Linked DNA regions of Gemmatirosa kalamazoonensis. The protein of the gene in region 2 interacts with the protein of the main gene of each other region in a pairwise test. Links are inferred from orthologs where the notes say so. Each region holds a gene or a part of one and is shown on either strand. Other genes may lie near its edges. The genes, in order: pheT and secD.

Region 1 (9,660 bases), 270 kb from region 2 along the record:
GCGATCGCCGATCGCCTCACGGCGCTGCAGCGTGCGCTCGGCAAGCTCCCGCACGACAACCGGCGCGACGCCGGCCAGGCGTTCAATCACCTCAAGACCGCGGTCATCGATCCCGCGCTCGCCGAGTTCCAGCAGCGGCAGGCGGCGGCGAAGGGCGCCGGCGAGCGCGTCGACCTCTCGCTCCCGGCGCGCGAGGCGTGGCGCGGCGCGCGACATCCCGTCACCCAGGTCGTCGACGAGATCGTCGGCATCTTCCGCGAGCTCGGGTTCACCGTCGCGGCGGGGCCGGAGGCGGAGACGCCGTGGTACAACTTCGGGTCGCTCAACTTCCCGGCCGACCATCCGGCCATGGAGCTGCACGACACGCTCTACCTCGGCCAGGACGCGCTGCTGCGCACGCACACGTCGCCGGTGCAGACGCGCACGCTGCAGCGCTTCGAGCCCCCGGTGCGCGTGCTCATTCCCGGCAACGTGTACCGGCGCGACTTCTTCGATCCGTCGCACGCGCCGGCGTTCATGCAGATCGAGGGGCTCGCCGTCGACGAGGGGATCTCGTTCGTCGACCTCAAGTCGACGCTCTCCGAGTTCGCACGCCGCTTCTTCGGCAGCGCGGTGACGCGCTTCCGCCCGAGCTTCTTTCCGTTCACCGAGCCGTCGGCGGAGATGGACGTGCAGTGTCTGCTGTGCGGCGGCAGCGGCTGCGCGGGCTGCAAGGGTACCGGCTGGATGGAGATCCTCGGCTCGGGCATGGTGCACCCCGCGGTGCTCGAGGCGGCCGGCGTCGACAGCGAGCGCTACACCGGCTGGGCGTTCGGCATGGGGCCCGGACGCATCGCCATGCTGCGCTTCGGGCTTCCCGACATTCGACTGCTGTACGATTCCGACGTCCGCTTCCTGGAGCAGTTCGCCTGATGAACGTCTCGTACGACTGGGTTCGCGCCTTCGTCCCGCACACGCTCACGCCGAAGCAGCTCGGCGAGCTGCTGAGCGCACACGTGGCCACGCTCGACGGCCTCGAGTCGCTGCGCTCGGATCTCGCCCCGTTCGTCGTCGGTCAGGTGGTGCACAGCGAGCGGATCCCGGAGACGCGACTGTCGTTCAATCGGGTGGACGACGGCAGCGGTCAGCTGCTGGAGGTCGTGTGCGGCGCGCCTAACGTGGCGGTCGGTGCGAAGTACCCGCTCGCGCGCGTCGGCACGGTGATCCCGGGCAAGGGCGGCATCACGATCGAGCGGCGGAAGATCCGCGGCTTCACGTCGGCCGGCATGCTGTGCTCCGCGATGGAGCTCGGGCTCGGCGAGGACCACGAGGGCATCCTCGAGCTGGCGACCGAGGCGGCGCCCGGGACGCCGCTCGTCGACGTGCTGCCCACGGGCGACACGCGCCTCGACCTCGACGTGCTGCCTAACAGGCCGGACCTGCTGTCGCAGCGAGGCGTCGCGCGCGAGGTCGCGGCGCTCACCGGCGTCGCGATCGTCGACCCGCCGGAGCTCGGGCGCCACGCCGACGTAGCGAGCGCCGCGCGCGACCCGAAGGAGGCGTCGGCCGCTGGCGTCACGGTGCGCATCGATGACACCGAGGGGTGCCCGCGTTACTGCGCGGCGGTGATTCGCGGCGTGCGCGTCGGCCCGAGCCCGGAGTGGCTCGTCCAGCGCCTCGCGGCCGTCGGCGCGCGCTCGATCAACAACGTGGTCGACGCGACGAACTACTGCCTCCACGGCCTCGGCCAGCCGATGCACGCGTTCGACCTCGCGAAGCTCGGCGACCGCGTCGTCGTGCGGCGCGCGCGCGCCGGCGAGAAGCTCGTCACGCTCGACGGCGTCGAGCGGGCGCTGTCGCCGGACGTGCTCGCGATCGCCGGCGCCGAGCGCGCGGAGGCGATCGCCGGCGTCATCGGCGGGCAGGGCTCCGAGGTCTCCGAGGGCACGACCGACGTGCTGCTGGAGGTCGCGTACTTCGATCCGCGGCGCGTGCGCCGCGGACGCATGCTCGCGAACGTCTCGACCGACGCGAGCTATCGCTTCGAGCGCGGCGTCGACCGCGCCGCGACGCTGGAGCTGCTCGCGGCGGGCGCCGGGCTGATCGTGTCGCTCGCCGGCGGGGCGGTGGAGGGAGTCATCGACGTCGGGCGCGCACCCGGTGCGCTGCCGGCGGTGCCGCTGCGTGCCGCGCGCCTCGCGCGCGTGCTCGGCGCCCCGGTCGCCGACGCCGACGTGGAGCGGTTGCTGCGCGCGATCGGCTTCGACGTCGCGCGCAGCGGAGAGGGCGCGTGGACGGTGTCGCCGCCCACGTGGCGACAGGACGTGGAGCGCGAGGCGGATCTGATCGAGGAGGTCGCGCGCCTCGTCGGCTTCGACGCGCTGCCGACCGAGATCCGGCCGTTCCGTCCGGGGCGCGTGCCCGACGATCCGATGTTCCTGCTCGCCGACCGCGTGCGCGCGGAGCTCGTCGGCGCGGGTCTGCTCGAGGCGCGTCCGCTGCCGTTCGTGGCGGGCGACGACGCCCACGTGCGCGTGCAGAACCCGCTCGCCGAGGACGAGCCGCACCTGCGGCGCGAGGTGCTCGAGACGCTCGCGCGGCGTGCCGAGCACAATCTCGCGCGCATGCACGGCGACGTGCGGCTGTTCGAGATCGGCCATGTCTTCCGCCCGCACGGCGAGCGGCCCGACGAAAGCGTGCACCCGTCCCTCCCCGACGAGCGGATGCACGTCGGGGTCCTGATCATGGGCGCGCGGCGGCCGGTGCACTTCTCCGAGCCGCACCCGCCGGCGTTCGACGAGTGGGACGCGAAGGCGATCGCGGAGCGCGTCGCCGCGGCGGGCCATCCGGGACACCGTGTGGACCTCGTGCCGGTCGGCGAGGACGACGTGCTGTGGCGCATCGACGTCGACGGCGAGTCGCGCGGCACGGTGCGGCGCGTGCGCCTCGACCTGCCGCCCTGGGCGGCGCAGCCGTTCGGTGTGGAGCTCGAATTGATGCGCGTGCAGTCGGCCGTCGTGGCCGAGCCGGGATCGAACGCCTGGGGCTCGGTGCCGCCGATCGCGCGCGTGTCGCACGTCCAGTATCGCGAGCTGCCGACGACGCCCGCGGTGGTGTTCGACCTCGCGCTGCTGGTACCGGACGCGACGCCGGCGAGCCGCGTGGAGGAGGTCATCCGCGTCGCGGTCGGCGAGCTGCTCGAGCAGCTCGTGCTGTTCGACGTGTTCCGGGGCGGGGACGTCCCGGCGGGGACCCGAAGCCTCGCGTGGCGGCTGACGCTGCGCGACCCGCAGCGCACGCTGCGCGACAAGGAAGTCGAGGGGCGGCGCACGAAGCTGCTCCGCGCACTCGAGGGGGAGCTCGGTGTCCGGCAACGCGCGTCCTGAGATGGCCTTCTCGGAGCTGGAACGCCTCGTCCGCAGCCTGGGCGAGGAGCTGGCGTTCTTCCGTCGGCGGGCGCTCGAGGCCGAGCGACGGTGGCGGGACGCGATGGAGCACACCGGCCACGGCGACACCGCGCCGACGCGCGAGTCGCTGGCCTCGCGGCTGGCCGAGCTGGAGCGGGAGAACGGCGAGCTGCGCGCCCGCCTCGACGATGCGGCCGAGCGGACCAGGCAGATGGCCGAGCGACTGCGGTTCCTGCGGCAGCAGGAGGGAGGAGCGGGTGAGCGCTGACGGTGAAGCCGGCGCGGCCGGCGGCGAGCGGCGCAACTCGGTGCGCGTCTCGATCCTCGGGGACGACTACATGATCCGAACCGAGGCGAGCGCCGCGCACACTCGCGAGGTCGCGGCGCACGTGGACGGCATCATCCGGCGGGTGCTCGCCACGGGTTCGGTGGTGGAGACGCACAAGGCGGCGATCCTGGCGGCGCTGCAGATCACGGACGAGCTGTTCCGGGCGCGCGCTGACGCCGAGCGGATGACGCAGTCGATGCAGGAGCTGAGCGCCGAGGTGAAGCGCTGGCTGCCGCCAGTGAAGCGGACCGACGCGGTCTAGGACCGGCGGCCTCGGCCGGCCGCCGTTGCGCGCCGACACACTGCGCGGTAGCTTTGCCGGCGGTGCTCGCTGTCCCGTAGGTGCAAGCGCGGATTGCAGTTAGGCGCTCCGACCGGGAATCGCGCGTGGCCAGCACCGAGCCCCGCGGTCCTTGTCGGATCCGTCCGTCGGGAGCCCGTCCTTCCTCGGTCCGCGCGCTGCGTGCGTCGCGGTGGAGCATAGATCCGACATGAGTTCACAACTGATCCCGGCTCTGCTGGGACTTCTCGCTTGTGTCGTCGTCGGGGTGGCGGCGTTTGCGGTGGGCCGGGGCTCCGGGGTGAAGGTGGGTCGGACGGAGGAGCTCGAGCGGCAGCGCGCCGCGAAGGCCTCCGCCGAGGAGTCCGCCCAGCGCATCCGGTCCGAGGCCGAGCGCGACGCCGAGGGACTCCGCAAGAGCGCCGTCGTCAGCGGCAAGGAAGAGCTGCTCCGCCTGCGCGAGACGCAGGAAGGGGAGGTGCGCCGCCGCCGCGAGGAGGTCGAGCGCGAGGAGCGCCGCCTGCAGGAGCGCGAGACGCAGCTCGATCGCAAGAGCGAGACGCTCGATCAGCGCGACCGCGAGCTCGGCCGTCGGGCGAGCGAGCTCGGTCGACGCGAGAAGACCGTCGAGGAGCGCCAGGGCGAGGTCGATCGCCTCGAGGGCGAGGCGACGCGACGGCTCGAGGAGCTCGCGGGGCTCTCCGCGCAGGAGGCGAAGAACGAGCTGATGCGCCGCATCGAGGAGGCCGCGCAGGCCGACGCGGCGAGCCGCATCCGCGAGATCCGGGAGTCGGCGCGCCGCAACGCCGAGCGCGAGGCGAAGAAGATCGTCGCGCTCGCCGTGCAGCGCATCGCCGCCGAGCACACGGCCGAGACGACGGTGTCCGCCGTGTCGCTGCCGAACGACGAGATGAAGGGCCGCATCATCGGCCGCGAGGGGCGCAACATCCGCGCGTTCGAGCTCGCGACGGGTGTCGACGTCATCATCGACGACACGCCGGACACCGTCGTCGTGTCGTGCTTCGACCCGGTGCGCCGCGAGGTGGCGCGGCTCGCGCTGGAGAAGCTCGTCGCCGACGGGCGCATCCATCCCGGGCGCATCGAGGAGGTCGTCAACAAGGCGAAGAAGGAAGTCGACCAGAACATCCTCGAGGTCGGCGAGCAGGCGGCGTACGAGACCGGCGTCAACGGACTGCACCCGGAGCTGATCCGCCTCATCGGGCGCATGAAGTGGCGCACGAGCTACGGGCAGAACATCCTGCAGCACTCGAAGGAGGTCGCGTGGCTCGCCGGCATCATGGCCGCGGAGCTCGGCCTCGACGTGCCGATGGCGAAGCGCGGCGCGCTGCTGCACGACGTCGGCAAGGTGCTCACGCACGAGCACGAGGGCACGCACGTGCAGCTCGGCGTAGAGGTGGCGACGAAGTACGGCGAGCACCCGCTCGTCGTGAACGCGATCGCCGCGCACCACGACGACGTGCCGCACGAGAGCGAGATCTCCGTGCTCGTGCAGGCGGCCGACGCGATCAGCGGCTCGCGGCCCGGCGCGCGGCGCGAGGCGTTCGAGACGTACGTGAAGCGCCTCGAGGGGCTGGAGCGGATCGCATCGAGCTATCGCGGTGTAGATCGCGTCTTCGCGATCCAGGCCGGTCGCGAGGTGCGCGTCGTCGTCACGCCCGAGGAGGTGGACGACGTGCGCATGACGGCGCTGAGCGAGGAGATCGCCCGCCGCATCGAGGCCGAGCTGCAGTATCCGGGGCAGATCAAGGTCGTGGTGATCCGAGAGACGCGGGCGGTGGACTTTGCACGCTGAGATGGCGATGGAGGCGCGCCTGCTCGACGGCGCGGCGCTCGCGCGGCGCGTGCGCGAGCGGGTCGCCGGCGAGGTAGCCGAGCTGAAGGCGCGCGGCGTCACGCCCGGCCTCTCGGTCGTGCTCGTCGGCGACGATCCGGCGAGCGCGGTCTACGTGCACCACAAGACGAAGGACTGCCAGGAAGTCGGCATGCGCGGCGAGCAGATCCGCATGCCCGCCTCGACGTCGCAGGATGAGCTGCTCGCGGTGGTCGACCGGCTGAACGGAGATCCCGCGGTGCACGGCATCCTCGTGCAGATGCCGGTGCCGAAGCAGATCGATCCAGCCGCGGTCATCGCGCGCATCGCGCCCGAGAAGGACGTCGACGGCTTCCATCCGGTGAACGTCGGCAAGACGTACATCGGCGAGGACAGCGGCTTCGCGCCGTGCACACCTGCCGGCGTGATGGTGATGCTGCGCGAGGCGGGCGTGGATCTGCGCGGCGCCGAGGTGGTCATCATCGGGCGCAGCAACATCGTCGGCAAGCCGATGGCGGCGCTGCTCGTGCAGCCCGGCGTGGATGCCACCGTGACGGTGTGCCACAGCCGCACGCGCGACCTCGCCGCGCACACGCGCCGCGCCGACGTGATCGTCGCGGCGATCGGCCGCGCGCGGTTCGTGACGGGCGACATGGTGAAGCCCGGCGCCGTCGTGATCGACGTCGGCATGAACCGCATCGACGACCCCACGACGAAGAGCGGCACGCGTCTCGTCGGCGACGTCGACTTCGAGGCCGTGCGCCAGGTCGCGTCGGCGATCACGCCGGTACCCGGCGGCGTGGGCCCGATGACGCGCGCGATGCTGCTCGAGAACACGGTGCGCGCGGCGCGCCGGGCGGCCGGCGCGTGAGCCCGCGCAAGCCAGCGCCGGCGCCGGACACGCTCGACCTGTTCGCGGTGGACCCGGTGCTCGAGCCGCCGCGTCGCGCCGGGTCGACCAGCCGTCGCGCGACCGCGGCTCGGCAGATCGAGCCCACGACGCCGGTCGAGGCGATGGCGCCGGTCGATCCGTACGCCCGCGTCGACGCGGACCCGTACGACGGGGTGATCCCCGGCGCGTCGCCCGCATCGGCCGTCGCGGTGTCGACGCTGACGCTCACCGCGAAGGAGGTGCTCGAGGGCGCGTTCATGCCGCTCTGGGTGCGCGGCGAGGTCAGCGACTTCAAGGCGCACCGCAACGGGCACTGGTACTTCTGCCTGCGCGACGAGACCGCGCAGATCCGCTGTGTGATCTGGGGACGCGACGCGCGCCGTCTGCCGGCTCCGCCCGACGACGGCATGCAGGTCGTGGCGTTAGGCCAGCCGAGCGTCTACGCGGCGCGTGGCGATCTGCAGTTCGTCGTGCGCACGCTCGACGCCCAGGGCGATGGCCTGTGGCGCAAGGCGCTCGATCGCACGCGCGCGCGCCTCGAGGCGGACGGCCTGCTCGATCCGGCGCGCAAGCGCGCGCTCCCGCGCCTGCCGCGCCGCGTCGCGGTGATCACGAGCCCCGACGGCGCGGCGCTGCACGACATCGTCGCCGTCGTTCGGCGCCGCTGCCCGAGCGTGGAGGTCGTCCTCGTGCCCGCGAAGGTGCAGGGTGAGGGCGCCGCCGAGGAGCTGTGCGACGCCGTGGAGCGTGTCGCGCGGTGGGGCGGTGCGGACGTCGTCATCATCGGACGTGGCGGCGGCGCGCGCGAGGATCTCTGGGCGTTCAACGACGAGGACCTCGCGCGCGCGATCGCGGCGTGTCCGGTGCCGGTGATCTCCGCCGTGGGCCACGAGGTGGACGTCACGATCTGCGATCTCGTCGCCGACGTGCGCGCCGCCACGCCGTCGGTCGCCGCGGAGACCGCGGTGCCGGTGCGGAGCCATCTCGCCGCGGAGTTCGTCGCGCTGCGCGACGCGCTCTCCGCCGCGGCGCAGCGCGCGGCATCCGACGCGCGAGAGCGGCTGCAACGGGTGCGCGCGGAGCTGGTGCAGGTGAGCGAGCGCGCGACCGAGCGTCGTCGCGCTCGCATCGAGACCGCGGCGGGCCGGCTGCACGCCCTCAGCCCGCTCGCGACGCTCGCGCGCGGCTACGCCGTCGCGCGCGCGAGCGACGGGCGCACGCTGAGCCGGGTGAGCGACCTCTCCGCGGCCGGCGAGTTCGAGCTGCGCGTCTCCGACGGCGCGGTGCGCGCCACGACGCTGCCGAGGGACTCGTGACGTTCGAGGAGAACCTCGAGCGACTCGAGGAGATCGTCGACGAGCTGGGAGGCGACGCGCTGGAGCTCGATCGCGCGCTGCGGTTGTTCGAGGAGGGGATCGAGCGGCTCCGCGAGGCGAGCGGCGAGCTGGCGCGGGTGGAGCAGCAGGTGAAGCTCCTCGTCGAGCGCTCCGACGGCACGTTCGAGCTCCCCCCGCTGGAGCGCTGAGTGGCGCGCGCCGCGACCGCGTCGCGCTCCGACACGACGGCGGAGCACCTCGCCGCCTGGCGCCGCCGAGTGGACGACGCGCTCGCGGCGTGCTGCGCGCGCTACCTCGACGGCGTGGAGCCGACGACGGCCGACGCGATCCGTTACAGCCTGCTCGGCGAGGGCAAGCGCCTCCGGCCGATCCTCGCGCTCGCGGCGTACGAGGCGGCCGGCGGCGACGGCGACGCGAGCGCGCTCGCCGCGGCGGTGGAGGTGGTGCACGCGTACTCGCTCGTGCACGACGACCTGCCGTGCATGGACGACGACGACGTCCGTCGCGGTCGGCCGACGGTGCACCGCGTGTACGGCGTACGCGCGGCAACCGCGGCGGGGCTGGCGATGGTGCCGCTCGCCGCCCGCGCCGCCAGCGACGCCGCGACGGCGCTCGGGATCGCGCGAGCGGCCGTGGGTGAGATCGTCCGCGCGCTCATGCGCGCGTCCGGCGCCGGCGGGATGATCGGTGGGCAGCTCCTCGACCTCGAGGCCGAGGGGCGCGCACTGTCGCTCCTGGAGCTGGAGCGCATCCACGCGGCGAAGACCGGCGCGCTCATCACCGCCGCCGTGATCGTGGGAGGCATCGCCGCGGGCGCGTCGCGGGCGGTGCTGGACGCGCTGGAGGGCTACGGCCAGCGCGTGGGCCTCGCGTTCCAGATCGTCGACGACGTGCTGGACGTGACGGCGACGACGGACGAGCTGGGAAAGACCGCCGGCCGCGACGTGGCGCTCGGCAAGAGCACGTATCCCGCGCTGCTCGGCGTGCACGGCGCGCGGGCGAGGGCCGAGGCGCTCGTCGACGAGGCGTGCAAGGCGCTGGCCGGCGAAGGGCTGCTGACCGTGACGCTCGAGCACCTCGCCCGGTTCAGCATCAGCCGGCGATCGTGACCCGCGGCGGGCGCTGCTGTCGTCGCGCCGGCTCCTGTAGATTCCAGCCATGTCCCTACTCGATCGGATCGACTCTCCGGCGGACCTCCGGCGCCTGACGCGGGAGGAGCTCCGCGCGCTCCCGGCGGAGATGCGTGAGCGCCTCATCGCGGTGTGCTCCCAGACGGGAGGCCACATCGGCGCCGGGCTCGGTGTCGTGGAGCTGACGATCGCCCTCCACGCCGCGTTCGACACGCCGCGCGATCAGCTCGTGTGGGACGTCGGCCACCAGGGGTACCCGCACAAGCTGCTCACCGGCCGCAACACGCGCATGGAGACGCTGCGGCAGGAGAGCGGCATCTCCGGCTTCCTGAAGCGGTCCGAGAGCGAGTACGACACGTTCGGCGCAGGTCACGCCGCGACGTCGATCTCCGCGGCGCTCGGCATCGCGGCGGCGCGTGACCTGAACGGCGAGTCGTTCAAGGTCGCCGCGATCATCGGCGACGGCGCGCTGTCCT
Region 2 (8,947 bases):
GTGAAGGCGCTGCCGTCACGCTCGCGCCGGCGCGGGTGCGTGTCGACCGGTGGGAGATCCTCGCGTGGCGTGGCGACGAGTCCGCGGTCGCCGGATGCGACGCGCGCGTCACCTGCGGCGGCGGCACCTACATCCGCTCCCTCGCGCGCGACCTCGGCCGCGCCGTCGCCAGCGCCGCGCACCTCACCGCCCTGCGACGCACGCACAGCGGCGCGTTCGACGTGAGCGACGCCGACTCGCTCGACGCGCTGCGTGAGGGTCGCGCGCGAGTGCGGCCGGCGCTCGATGCGCTCCCGCATCTCCCGGTGCAGGCGTTGAGCGACGTCGATCTCAGACGGGCGACGAGCGGCATCGCCGTGGACGCCCGCGTCGACGGGAGCTGGGCCGCGTTGACGAGCGAGGCCACGGACATGCTCGCCGTCCTCGCCGAGCGTGCCGGCGACCGGTGGCAGCCGCGCGTCGTGCTGCGTGAGGGCTGACCCGGTGACGGCATCGGGCCTTCCGCCGAACGTCCGCGACACCATCGTCACCGTCGGCACGTTCGACGGCGTGCACCGTGGGCACTGGGACGTCATCCAGCAGCTCGTCGGCCGGGCGCGCGCGACCGGGCTGCCGAGCGTGCTCGTCACGTTCGAGCCGCATCCGCTGGAGATCGTGAACCCGGGCGCTGCGCCCCAGCTCCTGACGCCGGGAAGGGAAAAGCTCGAGGTCCTCGCCCAGGGCGGTCTCGACTACGTCGCGGTGCTGCCGTTCACGCGCACGCTGGCGGAGTACGGCCCGGACGAGTTCGTCGACATCGTGCTGCGCGATCGCTTCCGCATGCGCGAGCTGCTCATCGGCTACGACCACGGCTTCGGGCGCGGCCGGACCGGCGACGTGTCGGTTCTGCGCGAGCTCGGCGAGTCGCGCGGCTTCACCGTCGACGTGGTGCCGCCGGTCGCCGCGGATGGTGGGGATCCGGTCTCTTCGAGTGCCACCCGTCGCGCGCTCGCCGAGGGCGACCTCGACGCGGCGCGTGCCGCGCTCGGCCGGCGCTATTCGGTCGCCGGCATCGTCTCGCACGGCGAGAAGCGCGGCCGGCTGCTCGGCTACCCGACCATCAACGTGGTGCCGGAGTCCGCGCGGAAGCTGCTGCCGCTCGCCGGCGTCTACGCCGTGGTCGTGCAGACACCCGGCGGCCCGTTCGGGGGTATGATGAACCTCGGCCCCCGCCCGACGTTCGGCGACGAGCGCGTGTCGCTCGAGGCGCATCTGTTCGACTCCGTGGCGGACCTCTACGACGCGCACGTTCGCATCGATTTCGTCGCCCGCCTACGCGACGTCCAGCGCTTCGCGTCGGTCGAGGCGCTCGTCGAGCAGCTCGGCCGCGACGCCGAGGCGGCGCGTGCTGCCCTCGCGGCCAGTGTGACGCCACGCGACGCGAGCGGGTTCGTTGACGTGATGCACCCGAAGGCGTAACCTTAATAGTTTCTGGGAGTTTGCTGGCCTGCGCCGGCGCCCGGACCCCTCGTTCCACCTCCCCACCTCCTGCAGGCGCATGTCGAACCTGAAGTACCGCCTCCTGGCGATCGGAGCGCTGGTCGTGCTCTCCGTCTATGCGCTCTTCCCGCGCACCGTGATCGAGCGCGTGAACCGCAACGGCACGATGGTGACCGACACCGTGCGCCGCGTCCCGCTGAAGCGCGGCCTCGACCTCCAGGGCGGCATGCACCTCACACTCGCGGTCGACGAGTCGAAGGGCGCGGTGGCGAACAAGGCCGAGGCGCTCGACCGCGCGATCCGCGTCGTCCGCAACCGCATCGACGAGCTCGGCGTGACGGAGCCGCTCGTCCAGAAGGCCGGCACCGACCGCATCATCGTCGAGCTGCCCGGCGTCGCCGATCCGGAGCGCGCGCAGGCGGTGGTGCAGAAGGCCGCGTTCCTCGAGTTCCAGATCACCGACGAGACGCAGGCGCTCGAGCGCTCGCTGCCGAAGCTCGACGCGATCGCCGCCGCGAAGCTCCCGACGGTGGCGTCCGCGGCCGGCACGCCAGGCGCCACGGCGACGCCGTCGCCGCAGCAGGGGCTCGGCTCGCTGCTCACGAGCGGCGACTCGGCCAAGAAGGACACCGTGAAGGCCGCCGGCACCACCGGCGACTCCGCGAAGAAGCCGGCCGACAGCGCGAACCTGCTGAAGCCGAACGCCGCCGGCGCGTTCACGAAGGCCGTCCAGCCCGCGAACATCCCCGGCCAGTACGTCGTCGCCGAGAGCGACTACCTGCGACTCCAGTCGCTCCTCGACCTGCCGGAGGTCCAGAGCGCGCTGCCGCCGGGCAAGGTCATGCGCTGGGGCGCCGACACCATGGTCGTGAACGGCCAGGTGTACCGCACGCTCTGGGTGCTGGATGCGCGCCCGATCATCACCGGTGAGTACCTGACCGACGCGCGGCCGTCGAGCGATCCGGTCGAGGGCAACACGGTGCAGTTCGAGCTGAGCCGCGAGGGCGGCCGCCGCTTCCAGAACGAGACGGCGAAGCACATCAAGGACTTCATGGCGGTCGTGCTCGATCAGCGCGTCATCACGGCGCCGACGATCGAGAGCGCCATCGGCTCGCGTGGCCAGATCCGCCTCGGCGGCGGCTCGCTGCAGGACGCGCAGGATCTCGCGATCGTGCTGAAGGCCGGCGCGCTGCCAGTGCCGCTGCGCGTCGAGGAGACGCGCGAGGTCGGCCCGAGCCTCGGACAGGACTCGATCCGGCACGGGCTGCTGGCGGGCGCCGTCGCGGTCACGCTCGTGATCGTCATCATGCTCGTGTACTACCGCTTCTCCGGGCTGCTCGCCGTCGGCGGTCTCGTGCTGTACATGCTCTACACGCTCGCCACGCTGGCCGGCTTCGACGCCACACTCACGTTGCCAGGCCTCGCCGGCTTCGTGCTGTCCATCGGTATCGCCGTCGACGCGAACGTGCTGATCTTCGAACGCATCCGCGAGGAGCTCGACGCCGGCAAGTCGGTACGCCTCGCGATCGACGAGGGCTTCCGGCACGCGATGAGCGCCATCGTCGACTCCAACGTGTCGACCGCGCTCACCGCCGCGGTGCTCTACCAGTACGGCACCGGCCCCGTGCGCGGCTTCGCCGTGACGCTGCTCGCCGGTATCGCGGCGTCGATGATCACTGCCATCTTCGTCGTGCGCACGTTCTACCTCCTCTGGCTCAACCGCTCGCCGCGGGTCGAGTCGCTGAGCATCTGACCCGGAACGCGACGCCCACTCGACAGGCCCAGAGGCACCATGCTCCGCATCTTCCACAACACCAAGTACGACTTCATCAAGTGGTGGCGCGTCGCGCTCATCGCGACGGCTGCCTTCATCGTGGTCGGCTTCGGCTCGATGCTCGTGACCGGTGGCATCCGCTACAGCATCGACTTCACCGGCGGCACGCTGATGCAGGTGAAGTTCAATCAGCGCGTCGATGCCGGTCAGATCCGCTCCGCCGTCGACCAGGTGACGCGCGAGGCCGAGATCGCGCAGTTCGGATCCGACCGCGAGTTCACCATTCGCGCGCAGAAGGATCCGCACGAGGTCGCGGGGCAGCAGGGCGCCGAGACGGTCGCACGCCGCATCGAGCGCGCGCTCACGCAGAAGTTCGGCGCGGGCAACTTCCAGATCGGCCGCACCGAGGCCGTCGGCGCGAAGGTCGGTGACGAGCTGCAGCGCGGCGCGATCTACGCCATCCTGATCTCGTTCCTGCTCACGCTCGCGTACCTCGCGGTGCGCTTCGAGTGGCGCTTCGGGCTCGCGGCCGTGATCGCGACGGCGCACGACATCTTCACGACGCTCGCGTTCATCAAGATCATGAACATCGAGGTGTCGCTGACGGTCATCGCCGCGATCCTCACCGTGATCGGCTACTCGCTGAACGACACGATCGTGATCTTCGACCGCGTGCGCGAGCACGTGCGCCGCATGCGCAAGACCGATTCGTTCTACGACATCGTGAACCAGTCGGTGAACGAGACGCTGCCGCGCTCCGTGCTGACGCACGCCACGGTGTCCGCCGCGACGCTCGCGCTGCTGCTGTTCGCCGGCGAGGTGATCCGCCCGTTCGCGTGGGTCATGCTGTTCGGTGTCGTGACCGGTACGTTCAGCTCCATCTACATCGCGTCCTCGGTCCTCATCTGGATCGAGAACAAGTACCCGCGCAAGGATGCCGGCGCCGTCGCGAAGAGCACGTCGACGGCTCCGCGTCCCGCCGCGCCGCGCTCGAACCAGGCGGTCGGCGCGCGCTGACCGCACGCCGCTCCCGACCCGCGACCGCCGCCCTCCGGGCGGCGGTTGGTGTTTGCGGGCGGGGCGCCTAACAGTCGATCCCGTCTCGCCGTGCTCGCGTTCGTCGACAGCCACACGCATCTCGCCGACCCGGCGTTCGACGCCGATCGCGACGACGTCATCGCCCGCGCGCGCGACGCCGGTGCGCTCGCGCTCGTGTGCATCGGCGAGTCGCTCGCCGCTGCCGAGCGCGCCCGCGCGATCGCAGTGCGGCATCCGGGCTTCGTCTCGTTCACCGCCGGCGTGCACCCGCACGACGCCGACACGTTCGACGCGGAGCGCGACCTCGCGGCCATCCGCGCGGAGGTCGCCGCGGGCGCCGTCGCCGTCGGCGAGTGTGGGTTGGATTACCACTACGACCACTCGCCGCGCGACCGGCAGATCGCCGCGTTCGAGGCCCAGCTCGACCTCGCGTACGATCTGGAGCGTCCGGTCGTGGTCCACACACGCGAGGCGGCGGACGACACGCTCTCGCTCGTGTACGAGGCCGGGAAGCGGGGCGTCGTCGGCGTACTGCACTGCTATACCGGCTCGCACGATCTCGCGCGCGCCGCGCTCGACGTCGGCTGGTATGTCTCGTTCAGTGGCATCGTCACGTTCAAGCGATGGACGGACGACGAGCTGCTGCGTCTCGTGCCGGACGACCGCCTGCTCGCCGAGTCCGACGCGCCGTATCTCGCGCCCACGCCGCACCGCGGCAAGCGCAACGAGCCGGCGTGGGTGCCGCGAACCGTCGAGCGGCTGGCGCAGGCGCGTGCCGCGACCGCCGAGCACGTCGCGGCGCTCGTGATCGACAACGCACGCCGGTGCTTCGGGCTGGCGATCGCTGGAGCCCCCCGATAGACTCCCGCGCGTTCGCCCGTCTGGACCGCGTCCCTCGACATCACCGTTCCGTGCCGGCTTCGCAGCTCGAAATCGTTCACACCGCCGACGCTCCCGCCGCCATCGGGCCGTACTCGCAGGCCGTGAAGGCGAATGGGTTCCTGTTCACCGCGGGCCAGATCGCGCTCGATCCCGCGACGATGCAGGTCGTCGAGGGCGACGTCGTCGCGCAGGCCGACCGCGCGCTGCGGAACCTGACCGCCGTGCTCACCGCGTCCGGCGTGTCGTGGTCCGACGTCGTGAAGACGACCATCTTCCTCGCCGACATGGCGGACTTCGGCGCGGTGAACGAGGTCTACGCGCGCGCGCTCGGCGACGCGCGGCCGGCACGCTCCACGGTCGCCGTCGCCGGGCTCCCGCGCGGCGTTCGCGTCGAGATCGAGCTCGTCGCGGCGCTGCCGACGCAGCGCTGACGAGGGCTCGGCGTGGTGTCGCAGTGACGCCTTTCGTCTCGCGCGCGTGGCGCGCGCGGTGGCTCGGCGGCGGTGCGCTCGCGCTGGTTGCAGTCTGCGCGTCCACGGCGCGCGCGCAGGTGCCGGTGCCGCGGCCGGACACGACGCGCCGCGACACGACACGACGCGCGCCGGCGCCCGCCGACACCGTGCGTCCCTCGACGCGGCCGACGGTGCCGGTGATCACGGATACGGCGCCCAACGTCCCGGCAGCGGTCGCGCCACCGCGCGACACGACGCGCCGTGCGCCGCGGCCTCCGCGCGCCGTCGGCGCGAGCGCGATTCCGCGCCCGCCGATCTCCGCGCGACGCGCGCTGATCTATTCGATCCTCGTCCCTGGCCTCGGTCAGTCGAAGCTCGACCGCACGGCGACCGGCGCGTTCTTCATGGCCGTGGAGGCGGGCGCGCTCGCGATGGTCGCGAAGTCCACGTTCGACCTCGCCGAAGCGAAAGCGTTTCGTGGCGATAGTCTCATCGCGACGAGCTTCCCGGTCGACACGGCAGGCAACCCCGTGACGGGCACGGGCGCGGGCACGCGCGTGCCGAATCTCTTCAACGGAAGTCTCGCCCGCGCGCGCCGACTGCACCTCGAGGACTGGATCGCGGTCATCGCGTTCAACCACCTCATCGCCGGCGCCGAGGCGTTCGTGTCCGCGAATCTCTGGGCCGTGCCCGGCGAGGTGAGCGTGCGGCCGAGTGAGCATGGGGCGACGCTCGCGATGAAGGTGAGCTGGTGAGCGCCCCCGAGTCGTCGTCGCCCATCGGCGTGTTCGACTCGGGGATCGGCGGGCTCACGGTCGCACGTGAGCTGATGCGGCAGCTGCCTAACGAGTCGATCATCTACTTCGGCGACACCGCGCGCGTGCCGTACGGGCCGAAGAGTCCCGACACCGTGCGTCGCTACAGCCACGAGATCGCGACGTTCCTGCTCGCGCAGGGCGTGAAGGCCGTCGTCGTCGCGTGCAACACGGCGACCGCGCACGCGCTCCCCATGCTCCGCGAGGAGCTGCCCGTGCCGGTCGTCGGCGTCGTGGAGCCGGGCGCGCGCGCCGCCGTGCGTGCATCGACGAACGGCGAGATCGGCGTCATCGGCACCGTGGGCACCGTCAACTCGCGCGCCTATCATCGCGCCATCCACGCGCTCGCGCCGCATGCGCACGTGCGCGCGCGCGCCTGCCCGCTGTTCGTGCCGCTCGCCGAGGAAGGCTGGACCGACCACGCGGCGACGCGGCTCATCGCCCAAGAGTACCTCGAGCCGTTGGTCGAGACGCACGTCGATACGCTCGTCCTCGGCTGCACGCACTACCCGCTGCTCAAGCCGGTCATCGGCGAGGTCGTCGGACGTGGCGTGCGTCTCATCGACAGCGCCGAGGAGACGGCGGCGGAGACCGGACGACTGCTCGCCGAGCGCGAGATGTGCGCTGAGCCCGGGTCCATCGTGCGGCATCGCTTCGTGGCGAGCGACGCGCCTGACCACTTCCTAACGATGGCGGAGCGCTTCCTCGGCGCGCCGGTCGAGAGCATGGAGACGGTCACCCTCGGCTGACCCGTTCCATCGGAGCACCGCGATCTCCTGCTCGTCCACCCGTAGGTACGTCGGCTCGTCCAGCCAGGCGCCCGGGTTCGCGTACACGCCGCCGCCCTCCGCGCGGTCCAGCATCCGCGCGTGCGAGTGCCCGAACACCACGAGCTCCAGCGAGGGGTCGCGCGCCAGCGTGTCGAACGCGATGCGCCGGAGCCCCACACCGCCGTCGCCTGGACCGAGCGCTCGGCTGCCGTGCGAGCTCCCGTGCGCGAGGCGGCTCGCGAAGTCCGGGTGGAGCAGCCGGAACGCCCACACCGACAGCGGGTGTCGCAGCACCGGCCGGATCGCCCGATAGCCGCGGTCCTCCCGTGGCCGCAGCCCGTCGCCGTGCTCGATGCGCGTGTGCCAACCCGCCAGCGTTCCTTCCCACGGCCCGACGTGGAACTCGACACCCACGTCCTCGCGCAGGATGTCGCCGCCCCAGCAGTCGTGGTTGCCGGCCATCCACAGCACCGGCACGCCATCGTCGCGGAGGTCGGCGAGTGCGGCCAGCACGCGGAACGCGCGGCGCGGCATCACCGATCGCCACTCGAACCAGAAGTCGAACAGGTCGCCGTTCACCACCAGCGAGCCCGCCGCGCCGCGCAGGCTCCGCAGGAACGCGAGCAGCTCGCGCTCGCGCTCGGGCCGCGCCACGCCGAGGTGCGCGTCGGAGAAGATGTAGCAGGGACTGGGCAGCACGAGCCCAAGTCTAGCCGGCGCCGTGCGATGGACAAAGCCGCGGGCGCGGGTGGACAACGGCGGTCGGGGTTGGCGATCTTGCCGGCGCCCGCCGCGGTGTCCGCGGCCGCGGCACCGTCGTCGACTCAACCGCCGTGTCCCGCGTCCACGTCACCGAGCTCCGCGTCCGCTACGCCGAAACCGACCAGATGGGTGTCGTGTATCACGCGAACTATCTCGCGTGGTGCGAGGTGGGGCGCACGGAGTTCATCCGGACGGGGGGCATGAGCTATCGGCAGATGGAGGAGGCGGGCGTCGCGCTCGCGGTAGCGGAGGCGAGCCTGCGGTTCCACGCGCCGGCGCGGTACGACGACCTCATTCGCGTCGAGACGACGATGACGGACGTGCGATCGCGGAGCGTCACGTTCGACTATCTCGTGTCGCGCGCCGACGATGGCGTGCGGCTCGTCTCGGCGTCCACGCGCCTCGTGTCGATCGATCGCAACAGCCGTCCGACGGCGATGCCCGGCCCGGTGCGCGAGATCCTGGAGCGTGCCCGTGCGTGATCGTCACCTGTTCTCGCGCCTCGCGTTGGGCGCCGTCGTCGCGCTCGCGGCCGCGGCGTGCGCGCCGCGCGCTCGTCCGCTCGCCGGCGCGCCGACGCCGGTCGTGAAGCTCCCGTCGACCGCGCTCCCGAACGGCGCGCGTCGCATCGTCTTCAAGTGGGACTACCGCGAGCAGGAGGGGTTCTCGGCGCGCGGCGAGGGCGTTGCGCGCATCATCGCGCCCGACAGCGCGCGCATGGACTTCTTCGTCGACGGCGGCTTCGGCGGCGGATGGGCGATCCTGATCGGCGACCAGCTCACGATTCCTGGGCCCGACTTCGTGCGCCGCTTCATCCCGCCAGCGGCCATGCTGTGGGCGACGCTCGGCCGACTCACCGTGCCGGCCGCGCGCGACACGACCGCACGCGTTGTCGGCGACACGCTGCGCGCCGACATCGGCACCGATCCCACGTGGCGCGTGACGTTCGTCGGGCCGCGGCTCACGCGCGTCGAG

What was found.
Region 1: the proteins of secD (region 2) and pheT interact in binary tests that used the Escherichia coli proteins (3 or more experiments, as listed by UniProt). The link is inferred for Gemmatirosa kalamazoonensis from one-to-one orthologs.

Annotation. Positions count from the first base shown.
Region 1 is NZ_CP007128.1:3,972,701-3,982,360, reverse strand. The notes cover bases 512-3,638. They hold pheT (phenylalanine--tRNA ligase subunit beta), read left to right. Parts: upstream 512-911; coding sequence 912-3,365; downstream 3,366-3,638. Other genes in these bases: J421_RS17335 (hypothetical protein), read left to right, coding at 3,367-3,638; pheS (phenylalanine--tRNA ligase subunit alpha), read left to right, coding at 512-912. Outside these bases: more of pheS, read left to right, coding at 1-511; more of J421_RS17335, read left to right, coding at 3,639-3,654; J421_RS17330 (cell division protein ZapA), read left to right, coding at 3,644-3,976; rny (ribonuclease Y), read left to right, coding at 4,206-5,807; bifunctional methylenetetrahydrofolate dehydrogenase/methenyltetrahydrofolate cyclohydrolase FolD, read left to right, coding at 5,815-6,696; xseA (exodeoxyribonuclease VII large subunit), read left to right, coding at 6,693-8,033; xseB (exodeoxyribonuclease VII small subunit), read left to right, coding at 8,030-8,242; J421_RS17305 (polyprenyl synthetase family protein), read left to right, coding at 8,243-9,163; dxs (1-deoxy-D-xylulose-5-phosphate synthase), read left to right, coding at 9,213-9,660.
Region 2 is NZ_CP007128.1:3,705,076-3,714,022, forward strand. What follows is about bases 970-3,884. They hold secD (protein translocase subunit SecD), read left to right. Parts: upstream 970-1,537; coding sequence 1,538-3,232; downstream 3,233-3,884. Other genes in these bases: J421_RS16020 (bifunctional riboflavin kinase/FAD synthetase), read left to right, coding at 970-1,458; secF (protein translocase subunit SecF), read left to right, coding at 3,272-3,884. Outside these bases: tRNA pseudouridine(55) synthase TruB, read left to right, coding at 1-479; more of J421_RS16020, read left to right, coding at 484-969; more of secF, read left to right, coding at 3,885-4,270; J421_RS16035 (TatD family hydrolase), read left to right, coding at 4,361-5,152; J421_RS16040 (RidA family protein), read left to right, coding at 5,203-5,604; J421_RS16045 (hypothetical protein), read left to right, coding at 5,628-6,380; murI (glutamate racemase), read left to right, coding at 6,377-7,189; J421_RS16055 (UDP-2,3-diacylglucosamine diphosphatase), read right to left, coding at 7,124-7,909; J421_RS16060 (acyl-CoA thioesterase), read left to right, coding at 8,044-8,454; J421_RS16065 (hypothetical protein), read left to right, coding at 8,447-8,947. UniProt on the Escherichia coli protein: Part of the Sec protein translocase complex. Interacts with the SecYEG preprotein conducting channel. SecDF uses the proton motive force (PMF) to complete protein translocation after the ATP-dependent function of SecA.